One region of the Nonomuraea rosea genome, then DNA from elsewhere that is predicted to be linked to it. Evidence: riboswitches for the same ligand, from Rfam matches in the RefSeq annotation. Region 1 holds a riboswitch; each other region holds the start of a gene.
What was found. A riboswitch is a leader RNA that binds a small molecule or an ion and turns the genes downstream of it on or off. The one in region 1 is predicted to bind cyclic di-AMP.
Positions count from the first base shown of each region.

Region 2: it holds a riboswitch for cyclic di-AMP, as region 1 does, so the genes downstream of both, ABEA43_RS19430 (C40 family peptidase) here and ABEA43_RS17600 (hypothetical protein) in region 1, are expected to answer to the same signal.
Region 3: it holds a riboswitch for cyclic di-AMP, as region 1 does, so the genes downstream of both, ABEA43_RS14875 (CHAP domain-containing protein) here and ABEA43_RS17600 (hypothetical protein) in region 1, are expected to answer to the same signal.
Region 4: it holds a riboswitch for cyclic di-AMP, as region 1 does, so the genes downstream of both, ABEA43_RS12390 (C40 family peptidase) here and ABEA43_RS17600 (hypothetical protein) in region 1, are expected to answer to the same signal.

Region 1 covers NZ_BAABDQ010000006.1:237,744-241,567, forward strand. The annotation lists gene ABEA43_RS17590 (hypothetical protein) at 1-241, shown strand, start outside; gene ABEA43_RS17595 (alpha/beta fold hydrolase) at 284-1,129, opposite strand; gene ABEA43_RS17600 (hypothetical protein) at 1,173-1,931, opposite strand; cyclic di-AMP (ydaO/yuaA leader) riboswitch at 2,120-2,255, opposite strand; gene ABEA43_RS17605 (DUF5302 domain-containing protein) at 2,423-2,623, opposite strand; gene ABEA43_RS17610 (MDR family MFS transporter) at 2,672-3,824, opposite strand, start outside.
Region 2 covers NZ_BAABDQ010000007.1:225,986-229,809, forward strand. The annotation lists gene ABEA43_RS19420 (LysR family transcriptional regulator) at 1-605, opposite strand, end outside; gene ABEA43_RS19425 (class I SAM-dependent methyltransferase) at 676-1,365, shown strand; cyclic di-AMP (ydaO/yuaA leader) riboswitch at 1,654-1,816, shown strand; gene ABEA43_RS19430 (C40 family peptidase) at 2,019-2,438, shown strand; gene ABEA43_RS19435 (gluzincin family metallopeptidase) at 3,135-3,824, shown strand, end outside.
Region 3 covers NZ_BAABDQ010000005.1:248,974-252,797, forward strand. The annotation lists gene ABEA43_RS14870 (ABC transporter ATP-binding protein) at 1-1,488, shown strand, start outside; gene ABEA43_RS14875 (CHAP domain-containing protein) at 1,590-2,300, opposite strand; cyclic di-AMP (ydaO/yuaA leader) riboswitch at 2,313-2,449, opposite strand; gene ABEA43_RS14880 (Gfo/Idh/MocA family protein) at 2,567-3,520, opposite strand; gene ABEA43_RS14885 (aldo/keto reductase) at 3,540-3,824, opposite strand, start outside.
Region 4 covers NZ_BAABDQ010000004.1:298,489-302,312, forward strand. The annotation lists gene ABEA43_RS12380 (cytochrome P450) at 1-453, opposite strand, end outside; gene ABEA43_RS12385 (LuxR C-terminal-related transcriptional regulator) at 761-973, shown strand; gene ABEA43_RS12390 (C40 family peptidase) at 995-1,951, opposite strand; cyclic di-AMP (ydaO/yuaA leader) riboswitch at 2,044-2,195, opposite strand; gene ABEA43_RS12395 (amino-acid N-acetyltransferase) at 2,469-3,050, shown strand; gene ABEA43_RS12400 (RDD family protein) at 3,136-3,824, shown strand, end outside.

The DNA.
Region 1 (3,824 bases):
CGCCGCCGCGGGCAACACGGAGGTGGTCAAGGCCAAGCTCCGCACGATGGACTCGCTGGGCCTCAAGGAGAACATCGAGGACATCCTGATCACGCTGGGCCAGCAGTACCACATCATCCGGCCCATCACCGGGCGCAGCGGCAAGGGGCTGTTCCTCTACCTGGCGCTCGATCGATCGCGCGCGAACCTGGCGCTGGCCAGGCACCAGCTACGCGGCATCGAGGAGAAGCTGGAGGTTTGACCGCGGCGTGGCCGCCCCGATCGGGGCGGCCACGGCACAGGATCAGGGGCTGGTGAGCTTGGTGATCTCGGCGACGAAGTCCGGCCAGAGCTGGCGCGGCAGATCGTGCCCCATGCCCGGATAGGTGACCAGCCGGGCGCCAGGAACGGCCGCCGCCGTGGCCCGGCCGCCCGCGATCGGGACGAGCTGGTCGGCCTCCCCGTGCAGGACCAGGGTGGGCACGGCCACGCCGGCCAGCATCGCCGTACGGTCGCCCGAGGCCATGATGGCGGCCAGCTGCCTGGCGGTGCCCGCCGGGTCGAAGCACCGGTCGTAGGCCAGCCCGGCCAGCGCGGAGATCCGCTCGTGGTCCAGGTCGTAGCCGGGTGAGCCGATGATGGACCAGGTCTTCACCGCCTGCGCCAGCACGGCCGCGCGGTCGGCGGGCGGCCTGGTCATCAGCACGGCGGTCGCGGCCTCGGTCGGCGGGGCGATCGACGGGCCGGGGGTGGACATGATCGAGGTCAGGGTCAGCACGCGTGCCGGATGCCGGATGGCGAGCGTCTGGGCGACCATCCCGCCCATGGAGGCGCCCACCACGTGCGCGGCCGGCCAGCCGAGGGCGTCCATCAGCGCGGCGGCGTCGTCCGCCAGGTCGTCCAGCAGATACGACGACGGCGCCCCCGTCGTGGGGACGCCTGCGTCGTGGAAGTGCGTGGACAGGCCGGCGTCGCGGTTGTCGAACCGTACGACGTGGTGTCCCTGCTCGGCCAGGAGCTCGCAGAGCTCTTCGTCCCAGTGGATGAGCTGGGCTCCGAGGCCCATGATGAGCAGCAGGGGCCGCCCTGCCGGTGAGCCGAAGCTCTCGTAGGCGATTTCGATGCCGTTTACGGCTACGCGGGTGGTCACGAGAACCAGAATGACATTCTGGTTCCGGTCAGTAAAGCTTCGCTCAGTGCATCCGGGACCTGAGGAGGGTGCGGATGCGCTCGCCGCCGAGCACCACGCCGCCGCCCGCCGCCGCCAGGGCGCCGGCCAGGATGGTGGTGCCCACGGTGTCGTCCGACTCCTCGCCGGACTCCGTGGCCTTGGAGTCGCCCTTGGTGAGCCAGCCGTCCGCGTTCTCGTCGGCCGGGACGGACCTGCCGCCCTGGGCGGGCTCATCGGCCTTCGGGGGCGTGGCCGGGCTGCTGTCGCGCTCGGACCAGGCGCCGGTCGAGAAGGCGACGGGGTAGTTCTTCTTGCCCACGCCCTCGCCCCACTTGGTGATGACGTAGTCGACCTCGATGTGGCCCTCGCCGCCGACGCCGTCCACGCCGAGCGTGCTGGAGTTGAACCGGCCGCCGGTCAGCTCGGCGAAGGTCTTGGCGTCGAGGTCCAGCATGACGCCGCGGTTGGAGGGCTCGCCCGGGCCGCGGTCGCCGACGAAGAAGGGCATTCTCTTGCCCTTGTAGACCACGTAACCCTCGGTCAGCAGCGGCCAGCTCGGGCTGGCGGCCAGACCTTTCTGCATGGGCTTGCCGCTGGCGGGCAGCCCGGTGTCACCGGCGCGGCCGGAGGAGTCGTCCCAGAAGTACGACGCCGTGGTCGAGCCCTTGAGCATGACGCGGTCCGTGTCGGAGTCGGCGTGGGCCGCGGTGCCGGCGATGGTCAGCGCGCCGACGGCGGAGGCAGTGAGCAGGACGAGGGCACGCAGGCCAGATCGAGACATGAAGAATTGAAGTCCTTCGCGAGGGGACAGGGGGAATGCGCTCGCTAGGAAAAGGCGCAGCAGAGCAGGACGCCTGGCGAAATCGCTACGCGAGAGCGCGGAAAGAGCCGGGGGGAATGCGGTCGCTCAGCGGGCGGCCGGCACTACTCTGTCTGGGGGTATGACGCGTTCTTGCATGGCGGTGAAAGGTGTCCTCTCCATCTCGCCTACCGGGTTAGCTGACGGGTTCGGGCGTGGAGATGCCCTACCGACACGAGGTCGGACTCACCCCAATTGCAATGGGTCCCCGGTTCCCGACGGATCGGGATTCGGCGCCAGCCGGCTGGTCCCTCCTGGGTAAGGTCCACGCCACCGGCTGGTAACGGTTCAACACTGTAACCACGAATTCCGGACAAACGCAAACACATCGTCATGAATCGGGCGAAGATCTACCTAGCCAGGTAAAGAGAAAAGGGGGCACGGCGTTGCCGTACCCCCTGCTGATTCCAGCCTCAGCCGCCGCTCTTGCGCCTGAACGGTCTTTTACTCGCAGCTGGACCGTGCGCCCCGTGGATCTTCGATGGGTCGCCGCCCCTGCCACCAGCGTCCGCACCGGCGGACTGGTTGCGCTTGCGATCCAGCGCCTCCCGGAACTTGCGCTTCATCTCGTCCTCGGGAGTTTCGTCGATTTCCGGCTCCGGTGTTTCAGCCATGAGGACCTCCGTGGTCTTGGGGACAATCACAGCTTCGCACGACGCCGGTTATGACGCGAAACCGGCCTCGACCTTGCTCTGCGGCGTGGCGGGGATCTCCAGCCGCCTGCCCGGCATCGCGACCAGCGCCAACAGCGCGATCAAGGCCCCCACGACCCCGAGCGACGGGATGACCGCGGCCGCCGCGGAGGCGTGCGCGGCGGCCAGGCCGTGCACGGGGGCCTCCGCGGTGACGGTCGAGGTGTAGAGGGTGCCGCCCACGGCCAGCGCGACCGAGCCGCCGATCTGCCGGAAGAAGGTGAGGTTCGCCGAGGCGGTGCCGATGTACTGCGGCTCGACCGACTGCTGGGCGGCCACCGTGAGCCCCGACAGCATCGGGCCCATCCCGAGCCCCAGCAGGAACATCCAGACCGCCAGGGCCACGCCGCCGGTGTCCAGGGTCAGGTTCAGGCAGAGCAGGGCTCCGGCGGCGAGCAGGAACGGCGCGCCGACCAGCCACGGCTTGTAGACCTTGGTCCTGGACATGAGCGCGCCCATGAGGACACTGCCCGCCACCATCGCCAGCATCATCGGGTAGATCCGCAGCCCGGACTCGGTGGCGCTGACCCCCAGGGCCTCCTGGAAGTAGCGCGGCAGGAAGACGACTCCGGCGTACATGCAGAAGGCCGTGCTGAACGAGGTCAGGTTCACCAGGGTGTACGTGCGGCTGCCGAACAGGTGCAAAGGCATGATCGGACTGGCCGCCCGCCGCTCGACCAGCACGAACACCACCAGCAGCGCCAGCGCGAGCACGATCGGCCCAGCCACGGCCGCGTCGGTCCAGGTGTGGCCGTCGATCCCCTTCTCCGTCAGCCCCAGCAGCAGCGCGCTGATGGCCACGGTGAACACCGCGATGCCCGCGTAGTCGGGCCGGCCGCCGCCCACGCCCGGCCTCCGCGGCAGTCGCAGCGCCACGATCGCGATAAGGATCACGCCGAGCGGCACGTTCACGTAGAAGGCCCACCGCCAGCTCGCATGGTCGGTGAACAACCCGCCGAGGAACGGCCCCGCCAGGTACGTCAGCCCCATCACGCCGCCGAGCGCGCCCTGGACGCGGGCCCCGTTCGAGCCGGCCGGGAACATCTCCATCACCAGCGCGATCGACAGCGGCAGCAGGGCGCCCGCGCCGAGCCCCTGGATCGCGCGGAACGCGATGAGCTGC
Region 2 (3,824 bases), on a different contig from region 1:
TCGGGATGCGTGCCGTCGATCCACGGCTCGTCGGCCAGGTCCCGCAGGCGCACCCGATCCCCCTGGGCGAGCGGATGCGCGGCGGACAGCGCGACCAGCAGCTCGTCCTCGTGCAACGGCGTCACCGAGATCCCCGGTGCGCTCGCGTCGTCCCAGGCGGTCAGCAGGGCGATGTCGGTCTCCCCGTCCAGCAGCGCCGCGCACGCGTCGTGGGCGCCGGACCGCACCGTCATCGACAGCTCCACCCCCGGATGGCTGGCCGCGAACGTGCGGAAGCGTTCGGGAAGGTAGCGCGTCGCGGCGCTGGGGAAGGCGGACACCCGCACCCGTCCCGCCTCCGCGCCGGCGAAGGCCCGCAACCGGGTCTCGAACAGCCGCATCCCCTTGAGCACCTCGTCCGCCTGCTCCAGCGCCGCCCGCCCCGCGTCGGTGGGCCGCACGCCGCGCGGCAGCCGCTCGAACAGCCTGACCCCCGTGTGCCGCTCCAGCATGGCGATCTGACGGGAGACCGCGGGCTGGGTCATCGACAGCTCCTCGGCCGCCGCCGAGAACGAGCCGAGCCGGCCCACCTCCGCCAGCACTTTGAGCGACCAGATCTCAAGCATGCGCCCAGCTTATGGATTCCATGCCGAACCTGCAGTGGTGCTGATACGTCTCCTTCGCCATCCTCGAAATATGACGACAAAGGACTACGACAGATGGCTAGATGAGGTGCTCCAAGGCACCGGGCGGCGCGTGCTGGACGCCGGTTGCGGGCGCGGCGAGCTGGCCGCCGAGCTGACGCGGCGGGGTCACGCGGTCACCGCGATCGACGTCTCGGAGGCGGCCGTCGCGGCGGCCAGGGCGTCGGGGGTGCCCGCGCGGCTGGCCGATCTCGCCGATTACTACGACGACGAGCCGTTCGACGCGGTCGTCATGTCGTTGTCGCTGCATCACATGCACCCGCTTGGAACCGTGCTCGGCCGCGCGTCCGAGCTGCTGGGGGAGGGTGGGGTGCTGGTGCTGGACGAGTTCGCGTGGGACTGGGCGGACGCGGCGGCGGCCGCCTGGTTCTACGATGCGGCGTCGTTGCTGGCCGCCGGCGGGCTGGCGGACTTCCCGCGCGAGGCCGGCAGGGACCCGGCCGAGCGGTGGCGGGAGGCGCACGAGGATCACGCGACGGGCGCGGCCATGCTGGCCGCCGTCGCCGAGCGGTTCGAGGTGCGGGACGTGCGGCGGGAGCCGTACTTGTCTCGATATATCAGCGGAAAGCTGACAAACGGCAGCACAGAGCTCGTGAACGAGCTGTGGCGCATCGAACGGGAACGTATCGCCTCCGGCGCCCTCCCGCCCACGGGACTCAGGCTCACGGCGGTACGCCTGTGACGAAAGGGACATTTGGGACCTGACAAGCGGGTGTATCAGGAAGTGTGAGCAGGGTCACATTTAGATAACGGAACCTGGTGTTCCAGCAGGGGTTCCCGCTCTGACTGACACCTGTATCTGATCTTTACAACCTGAGTCCCGCTTTGCTGATCCTTGACCTTTCGGCGTAGCTTCTGGCGTCGCGGCGAACACGCCATGTTGCCGCGAACCCGCGTCGGTCCCTCCCGACGTGAGACAGATAGAAATCCGTCGGTCGCCGTCGATATCCCCATTTCGACACATCAATCAGGCGGCGGCCTGCCGAGTCCGTGCAGCCAGGAGCACGGAGCCGGGGACCCAGCGATCCCAATTCCCCAGGGATCAGGGGTGAATCGGCGCGCCAATCGCGCCGTAGGGCGACTTCCAGGCCCGAATCCGTCAGCTAACCCGGTAGGCGTTCGTGGAAGACACAAGGAGAAATCCTGTCTACCTCCCTGCACAACCCCCGTCTGTCCCGCCTTGCCCTTAGTGGCGTAGCGCTCACCATGACCGTGACGGCCGGAGGTTTGGTCCTCCATGCCCCCACGGCTCAGGCGGCGACGAGGAGCGAATCGGTCGGAACTTTCCCGGTCAAGGCGGCGACCACCGCCGTGACCTCGACCGCTGTGACCTCCGTGACCTCGAAGAGGACCACGGCCGCCCGGCAACGGGCCGCCAAGGTCGCTCGCCAGCAGGCGAAGGCCCGCAGGGCCGTCGCCGTGGCCAAGAGCCAGATCGGTGATCCGTACAGGTACGGAGGCACCGGGCCTGGTTCGTTCGACTGCTCCGGTCTCGTCCAGTATTCCTGGAAGAAGGCCGGAGTCAGGCTCCCGCGCGTGGCGAGCAGCCAGTTCGCACGCACCAGGAACAAGGTCTCGTGGCGCAAGCTCAAGCCCGGCGATCTGATGTTCTTCAGCGGGCTCGGCCATGTGGGCATGTACGTCGGCAAGGGCAAGATGATCCATTCGCCACGGACAGGCGAACGGGTGCGCATTGACAAGCTGGGCGGGTGGCGCAAGTCGTCGTTCGTCGGCGCAGTCCGTCCCGGCATGTGATTCCGCCCCGCCCGGTTATCCGGGCGGGGCGTTCGCGCTTTTTATTTTTTACGGCGGATTTTATTTTTTTACGGCGGAGCCAAGGGCGCGCCAATCACCGCACGTGGTCCGCGCCTCCAGGGAGACGCCCGCTGACCGGTGCCCATGATCCGCCGCAACGCCGCCCACTGGGCCAAGACCTGCACAGCCGCTGGGCCAAGACCCGCCCGCTGGGCCAAGACCCGCCCGCTGGGCCAAGACCCGCCCGCTGGGCCAAGACCCGCACAGCCGCTGGCAGCCAGCTGGCGTCCCAGCGGCTTCGCAGGAACGCTCGCCACCGCCCCCACGGTCGCCCAGCTCCGCCATCGTCCGGCCAAGGTGGCAACGGCCACGCCCGCAGCGCAGGGCGGCTTGCAGTCCGGCACGCGGGCGGCCTGCGGAGTGTGGGCTGCGGCGAGCGACATCAACAAGGTGGCAACGGCCACGTCCGCAGCGCGGCGGCCTGCAGCCCGTCACGCGGGCGGCCTTGGAGCCCGGGCCGCGGCGAGCGTCGTCAACTGGGTGCTCTGGCTGATCGTGAGCGGCGATCGGAGGGCGATCATGGCCCGCGTGGCGGCCAGCCGGCGACGATCCCGAGTGACGACCCTCGACCGTCGGTGGTGACGGATCGGGCGAGGGCGGCTGGGTAGTCGTCCTGGGCGGCTACGATCGGGCAGCGTGTCGGGGCGGGTGAGCAGGCGAGGGTTGGTGGCCTGCCTGGCGTTGCTCGCCTTCGCGGCCCCCTCCTCGGCTCCCGAGCCCCCCGACCTCCCTCCCGCACTACGGGACCTGTGGCGTGAAGGCGTGGTCGTCGCGCGGGGCGCGCGGTCCGTCGTCATCGGGCACCATGCGGGCCAGAGCTCGCTCGACGACCTGGCGCGCAGGGCCGACGAGGCCGGGCGGCGGGTCGCCGCCGTGCTGGGCCGGCCGGTGCGTCCGCTGATCGTCGTACCGGACTCCACCCGGGAGGCCGCCGGGCTGGCCGGGGCGGCGCGGGTCGACGGGCTGGCCGCCGTGGCGGATCACGGGCGGGTGATCGTCGTTCCCGAGTTCTTCGCCATGCTCAACTCCACGGGCAAGGACGTGGTCCTGACCCACGAGCTCACCCATGTCGCTGCGGGTACCGATCATCTGCCCGTCTGGCTCTACGAAGGGTTCGCCGACTACGTCGGTTACCGCGACGCCGGGATCCCCTTGCGGACCGCCGCCGCCGAGCTGGCGGCTGAGGTGCGGGCCGGGCGGTTGCCGAGCGAATTGCCCGGACCTGCGGCTTTCGCGGCGGACGGGCGTGACCCCGAACGCCTTGCGCGGGCGTACCAGGAGGCCTGGCTGGCGTGTCGCTTCCTCGCTGACCGGTTCGGTGAGGGG
Region 3 (3,824 bases), on a different contig from region 1:
GCCGTCCATCCGCTGCTCCCGCTGCTGCTGGGCGTGGCCGTGCTGCCCTCGCTGCTGGTACGCCGCGGGGCCGCCGCCCGCATCGACGCCGCGACCGAACGCACCGCTGAGGCCACCCGGCTGGAGCAGCACCTGTCCGAGTCCGTCACCGCCCCCGAGACGGCCAAGGAGGTACGGCTCTGCGGCGCCGCCCCGGCGCTGGAATCGATGGCCGGGGACCGCTGGGAGGAGGTGTCGGCCGGGCTGTCGCGGGCCAGGACGCGCGCGGCGCTGCGTACGTTCTGCGGGGGCGCGGTGTTCATCACCGGATACGTGGCCACGCTCGGCTGCACGGCCTGGCTGGCCCGGCGGGGGCTCGCCACGGCGGGGGACGTCGTGCTGGTGGCCACGGTCGGCGTGCAGTTCGTCACCCAGGCCTCCCGGCTGGCCTTCCACCTCGGCTCGGTCGCCGCGGGCCTGCGCGCCGCCACCCGCCTGGCCTGGCTCCGCACCTACGCCCGCACCCGAACCTCCGCCCCGCCCCGCACCCCGGCCCGGAGACCCGACCCCACGGGCCCCGACCCCACGGGCCCCGAGCCCACGGGCCCCGAGCCCACGGGCCCCGACCCCACGGGCCCCGACCCCACGGGCCCCGACCCCACGGGCCCCGACCCCACGGGCCCCGAGCCTGCGCGGTGCGGGCCTGCGCCGTACGAGCCGCCTGAGTGGCTTCGGGACGGGATCACCCTGCGGGAGGTGTCCTTCGCCTATCCGGGCACGGACCGGCCGGTCCTGCGCGACGTCAGCCTGCACCTGCCGGCCGGAGCCACCGTGGCGCTGGTTGGAGCGCACGGCTCCGGCAAGACCACCCTGGCCAAGCTGCTCTGCGGCCTCTACCGGCCCGACCGGGGCGAGATCCTGCTGGACGGCACACCGCTGCACAAACTCCCCCCGGAACGCTGGCGGGCCAGGATCAGCGCGGTGTTCCAGGACCTGGTGCGCTTCGAGCTGACCGCCGCGGAGACCGTCGGCATCGGCGACCTGCCCCGCCTGACGGACCGGGCCGCCGTGGCGAGGGCACTGGAGCAGGCGGGCGGCACGGAGCTGGTCGCGGGCCTGCCCCGCGGCCTGGACTCCGAGCTGGGCGGCACCTTCGCCGCCGGCGTCGAGCTGTCCGGCGGCCAGTGGCAGAAGCTGGCCCTGGCCAGGGCCTCGATGCGAGCCGGGCCGCTGCTGCTGGTGCTGGACGAGCCGACCGCGTCCCTGGACGCGCCCGCGGAGAGGGCCGTCTTCGCCCGCTACGCCCAGGCCGCCCGCCGCGCCGCCCGGGGAGCCGCCGTCACCCTGCTGATCACCCACCGTTTCCCCACCGTGCGGATGGCCGACCTGATCGTCGTGCTGGACCGCGGCCGCATCGTCCAGCAGGGCACCCACGACGAGCTGCTCGCCCGCCCCGGGCGCTACGCCGACCTGTACGCCATCCAGCGCGAAAGCCTCGCCCACCGGTGAGCACCCATGGGCGAGGCTTTCCAGAAAACGCAGCGAGCGCGCGCCCCGGGGCGGGGCGCGCGCTCGCTGTCATGGAAGGCAAGGAGCCTGCCGGTGGCCGATCAGGCGTACTGCGGGTAGCCGTAGCCCACGACCTGGGACTTCGGACGGACGCGCTCTTCGACCTTGCCGTTGCCGGTGTTGCCCTCGACCGTCGAGATGGTGCCGTCCTGGTTGTCCTTCACGACGAACCCGACGTGCTGGATGTCGCTGAGGTCCTTGCCGCCGCTCCAGGAGAAGAAGACCACGGCGCCGGGCTTGGCCAGGGCGCCGAAGCGGTGGTTGGCCTTGAACCACTTGGCGTGGGCGACGGTGTAGGCGTCCCAGCCGACCTGCGGGCGGGCGCCGGTCTGCTCACCGACCCAGGAGACGAACATCGAGCACCAGGCGGCGTTCAGGTACGCGGTCCTGCTTCCGCCGTCACGGGCGACGGTCTCGGCGGCACGCTGCGAACCGGCGTACCACTGCTGGAACTTGGTGCCGCCGCCGGCGGCGTTCTCGGAGGTGCCGACCTGAGCCTTGGCGAAGGCCAGGACCTGGTCGGCGGTGACGTTGACCTTGGTCTCCGCGGCATTGCCGCCCTTGGCGCCGGCCTCGTGGGCGGCGATGGCGGAGTCCGGGTGGCGCGCGGCGGTGGCCGCGGCGACGCCGGTCGCGGTGTCGGCGCTGGCCGTCATGGTGTGGGCGCCGAGAGCCGACGCGGCGATGGTGGCGCCGAGGAGGGCGCGGGCGATCTGGATCTTCGGGGCAGCAGTGAAACGGTGCTTCGCCATCGAGGGGGTTACTCCTTGCTTCCATGCCGCTTACCGGGTTAGCTGACGGGTTCGGGCGTGGAAGCTGCCCTACGGCACCGAAGTGCCGATTCACCCCAAAGGACTGGGTCCCCGGTTCCGCCCGAAGGCGAATTCAGCGGTCACAGGACGATCCTGTGATGTGTCGTGCGATGGTTGGACATCGCCGGACAAACCGGACGTATGCCACGAGATGCCCCATAAGGTAATACATGAGGCAAGAGGATTACAAATCCATAAAAGCCCAGCTAGGCGAGTTGCCTGCGAGCGTCGGCCAGAAGCCCCATCATGGCAAGGGATTCGTCAAGTGGCATGATCGAGGATTCGGTCCTGCCTTCGGCCGTCGCGGCACGGACTTCGCGGATCTCGCCGGCGTATCCGTTGTCGGCCGGATCGAGCACATGCTCTTCCGGCTCCATGGAGGGCCCGGTGAGGAGGATCCGCTGCGGCGCCCAGAACGGCGCCTGGATGTCCGCCCGCATCTGCGTACCCACAACACGGGCATCGTTCGGGTAATTCCCGAGCAATGAGACCTCCACCAGGGCCTTTACGCCACCGGGGTAGAGCAGGACGCCGCCCGCCTCCGCGTCCACGCCGTTGGGCGCCAGAGCGCCGGTGACACGCAGCCCCGAGGGCATCCCCAGCAGGAGCTGCGCCAGGCCGAACGGGTAGATCCCCAGGTCGAGCAGAGCCCCGCCGCCCAGCTCTGGCGCCCACAGGCGGTGCGCGGGGTCGTAGGGGGCGGCGAAGCCGAAGGAGGCCTGCACGGAGCGGAGGTCGCCGAAGCGCGGGTCGGCCGCGATGAGCCGGATGAGCGGATTGAACCGCATCCACATGGCTTCCATCAGGAACACGCCTGCCTCCCGTGCCAGGCGCACCATCTTCTCGGCGTCGTCCACGATCGCGGCCAGCGGCTTCTCGCAGAGCACGGCTTTACCCGCGGCGATGGCGGCCTCGGCCACCTGGAGGTGCTGGGTGTGCGGCGTGGCCACGTAGACGGCGTCCACGGCAGGATCGGCGCACAGACGCTCGTAGGAGTCGTACGCCGAATCCGCGCCCAGCGTGCCGGCCAGCGCCTGGGCCCTGCCCAGGTTCCTGGAGCCGACGGCGGCCACCCGCATGCCGGGCTCCGCCGCGATGGCCGCGCCCACCTTACGGGCGATGGTGCCCGTAGCCGCTATTCCCCAGCCGAAATCCCGCACGCCGGAGAGCGTAGACCCATCACGTCATGTTGAACGTGTCGGGGTCGGGCCCGATGCGCAGCCCCCTGTTCAGGGCGCCGATGGCGGCCATGTCCTCGGCGTCGAGGATGAAGCCGAACACGTCGATGTTCTCGGCGATGCGCGACGGGGTCGCGGACTTGGGGATGACGACGTTGCCGAGCTGCAGGTGCCAGCGCAGCACGATCTGCGCGGGCGTCTTGCCGTACTTGTCCGACAGCACCGCCAGCGCCGGGTCGGCGAGCAGCCCCTTGCCCTGGCCGAGCGGGCTCCACGCCTCGGTGAG
Region 4 (3,824 bases), on a different contig from region 1:
CCGCCCGGTTTCCGATATGAGCTCATCTGTAAGCATGGGGTCAAGGCTGCGGGCGAGCGTCTCGCTCCATCCGCGGAAGCGCTCATGGTCCTCCTTGGGGACGCCGAGCAACTCGCTGATCACCATGACGGGCAACGGGTAGGCGAAACCGGAAACCAGGTCGGCCTCGTCCGGCAGCTCCGCGATCAGCTCGGCGGTGATCGCCTCGACGCGCGGGCGGAGGCGTTCGAGCATGCGCGGGGTGAAGGCCCTGCTGACCAGCGCCCGCAGCCTGGTGTGGTCGGGCGGGTCCATCCATAGGAACGATTCCACCGGCTGACCTGCGGATTCCGTGTCCAGCGGATCGGTTCCTCGGCCGAATCGCGGGTCGCGCAGCAGCACCGTGCAGAGCTCGTGAGTGGTCGCGACGAACAGTCCGCCGCGCGTTTTGAAGATCGCGCCGAGTGCGCTCATCTCGCTATATCGGGCGTATGGTTCGCGCAGAAAATCCGGATCGAACGGATCAAAACCCAGAACGTCCGCCGGGCTCATTGCTGATGGATCGGGAACGCCGGGAGGATCAATGGGATCGCTCATGGCTTACCAAGGTGTCCCGACATATGGCGAGTACGTCATATATAGCGGATCATGTCAATAGCGATCGTCAAGAGCAGCGATTGTCACGCTTGACGACCTTTCCAGGATGCGTTTACCGTCTGCGAGGAGCGGCCTTGGCCCATCTGTGCGGTCCGAGTTCTGCTGTTGGGGGGGAGGGCTCCCGATGGATTTGCTCACTGAAGGCGTTGAGCTGAGCCATGCCGATTTGGCGTTGCTGGCGGAGCTGGCTAAGGGAGTCACGGTTGATCGGGTGGGCAGACGTCTGGATATCAGCGGGCGCACTGTACGCCGGAGGTTACGGGGCATCTGCGATCGCATCGGGGTGTCCACGGCGATCGAGGCGGTCGCATGGGCGGCCCGCCGCCAGCTGATCTAGCGACGGGTTTCGAGACGGGGCTCAGTCGGCGATGCGTACCGCGCCGGCGAACGGGCGCCGCTCGATCGAGGCGATCCGTACCACGTCGCCTGTCTGGGGGGCGTGCACCATCATGCCGCCACCCAGGTAGATACCGACGTGGTGCAGGTCGCTGTAGAAGAACACGAGGTCGCCGGCACGCAGCTCGGAGCGCGAGATGTGCCTGCCCGCCGTCCACTGGTCGCCCGTGTAGTGCGGGAGCGAGATGCCGACCCGCTGGAAGGCGGCCATGACCAGGCCGGAGCAGTCGAACGAGTTCGGGCCTTCCGCGCCCCAGACGTAGGGCTTGAGCTGCTGGCCGAGCGCCCAGCGCGCGGCCTGCGCGGCCTTGCCGCCGCCGACGATCGGCAGGTTGACGCGCACGGCGCGGGTGCCGGGACGGCCCGCCTCGCCCAGTGCCCGCTTGAACAGGTTGCTCTCGACCTTGGTGACCAGCGTGGTGATCTTGTCGCGCTTGGTCTCGAGCTCGGTGACGATCTTCTGGACCTCGTCGATGCGCGTCTTGGCGCCGGCCCTGGCGCGCGTGGCGGCGTCCATGGCCTTGGTGAGCTGGTTGAGCTCCTGGCCCTGCTGCTGTTCGAGCGCGTACGTGGTGGCGGCCTGGTCGAGGAAGGCATCGGGGTCGTCGGCGCCGGTGAACGCGAGCGCCTTGCCCATGCCGCCGGTGATGTAGGCGTTCTGGGCGAGCATGACGGCCTTGGCCCGCTTGGCGGTCACCTCGGCCTCGCTGGTGGTCAGCGTCTTCTGCGCGGACTCCGAGGCCTTCTTCGCGGTCTTGAGCCGCTCCCGCTGGCCGTTGTACTGCTCGGTCAGCGTCTCGATCTCGGTGTGCAGCTTCTCGACCTGCTTGGCCATGTCGTTGAGCGACGGCTTGGGGTCCGCGGACGCCGAACCGACGGGGATGGCGAACAGCAGCGCGGCGATTGTGAGACTTACCACACCTAGGCGATGTGGGTGCCGGGCGCGTTCTGGCGGGCGGGCGTGTTTGCCCGCCGACTTCCCCCCGCGATCGAGCGTGCGCTTCACCAACCAGCTCCTCTCGTAAGACGCCTACCGGGTTAGCTGACGGGTTCGGGCCGGAGCAGCCCTACCGAGAGACTCGGATTCACCCCAATGGTGGCGATTGGAGGGCGCCACCGGCGGGTCCCCGGCTCCCCTTGCGGGAATTGGGCGTGTTCCCGGGCGATAGACAGGGAACATCGTCGCTGGACACTAATGCACTCCGGGTTCCTGCTCAACCAGAACTGCCAAGTCTGTAGAGGTTTCGCAACTGAAGGGTCACAAGGTGATCTCGTGCGCTCCCGTACGGAACCGACTTTATGTCCTCTTTGCCCTTGCATCTGCCGAACGCAGGAACGCGCTGCCTCCGTGCCCAACTGGCCACGTGATGTAACAGGATGGGCCGAGACGTGGGTGTTAGGGCTGAGCCGTAATGAGATCTGTACTCTGGAGAGCCATGGAGCAGGTGGCCGAACTGACGGAGCCCGGACCTGGGCCGGAGAGCGCGGTGGTGGTCCGGCGTGCCCGCACGCCCGATGTGCGGACGGTCAGGCGCCTGGTGGACACCTACGCGGGCGCGGGACCGCGGCTCCTGGAGAAGGCCACGGTGACGCTGTACGAGGACGTACAGGAGTTCTGGGTGGCCGAGCTGGACGGGCAGGTCGTCGGCTGCGGCGCGCTCCACGTGCTCTGGGAGGACCTCGCCGAGGTCCGCACGGTCGCGGTGGATCCCGCGTGCCGCAAGCTGGGCGTCGGCCGCCGGATCGTCGCGGCGCTGATACAGCAGGCGAAGGATCTGGGGCTGCGACGTGTATTCTGTCTGACTTTTGAGGTCGATTTCTTCGCGAGACACGGTTTCCGTCCCATCCAGGGCACGCCGGTCTCGCCCGAGGTCTACGCCGAACTGCTGGCCTCGTACGACGAGGGTGTGGCTGAGTTCCTCGACTTGGAGCACGTGAAGCCGAACACCCTGGGCAACACCCGCATGCTGCTGCATCTGACATCGGGTGACGCGGACCTTGACCACATGGAAAGGTGATTGTTGATACCTATGTCGATACGTTGGGCAGCACAGGCATGTGTCCTGACACGTGCCACATGCGCACTCGAAGCGAGGTGACACGGTGAGCACCGGACAGCCGCCGTATCCACAGGACGAATCCGGCGAGAACCCAGCGCCTGGCACGGGCCGCCGCCCCGGCGAGCCCGACCCCGACGTCACTGTGGTCGGCTACCGGGCGGACGATGCCTACGGGCAGCAGCCCCCATACGGTCAGCAGGGCTATGGCCAGCAGCAGCCTGGATACGGGCAGCAGCAGCAGCAAGGTCAGCAGCCTCAATACGGTCAGCAGGGCTATGGCCAGCAGCAGCCCGGATACGGGCAGCAGCAGTACGGCCAGCAGGCCCAGTCGCAGCCTGACTACGGTCAGCAGCAATACGGGCAACAGCCGCAGTCCCAGCCGGACTACGGACAGCAGCAATATGGCCAGCAGCAGCCCCAGCCGGGCCAGCAGGGCTACGGCCAGCAGGCTCAGTCCCAGCCCGGCTACGGCCAGCCGGACTACGGTCAGCAGGCCCAGTCCCAGCCTGGCTACGGCCAGCAGCAGGACTACGGCCAGCAGGGCTATGGCCAGCAGGGGCAGCAGGGTTACGGCCAGCAGCCGCAGTCGGGGCAGCAGGGTTACACCCAGCCCGGCTACGGCCAGCAGCAGGCGTCCGGTCAGCAGTACGGCGACCAGCAGTACGGCCAGCAGCCGCAGTCCCAGCCGGACTACGGCCAGCAGCAGGGCTACGGGCAGCAGCAGTCCCAGCC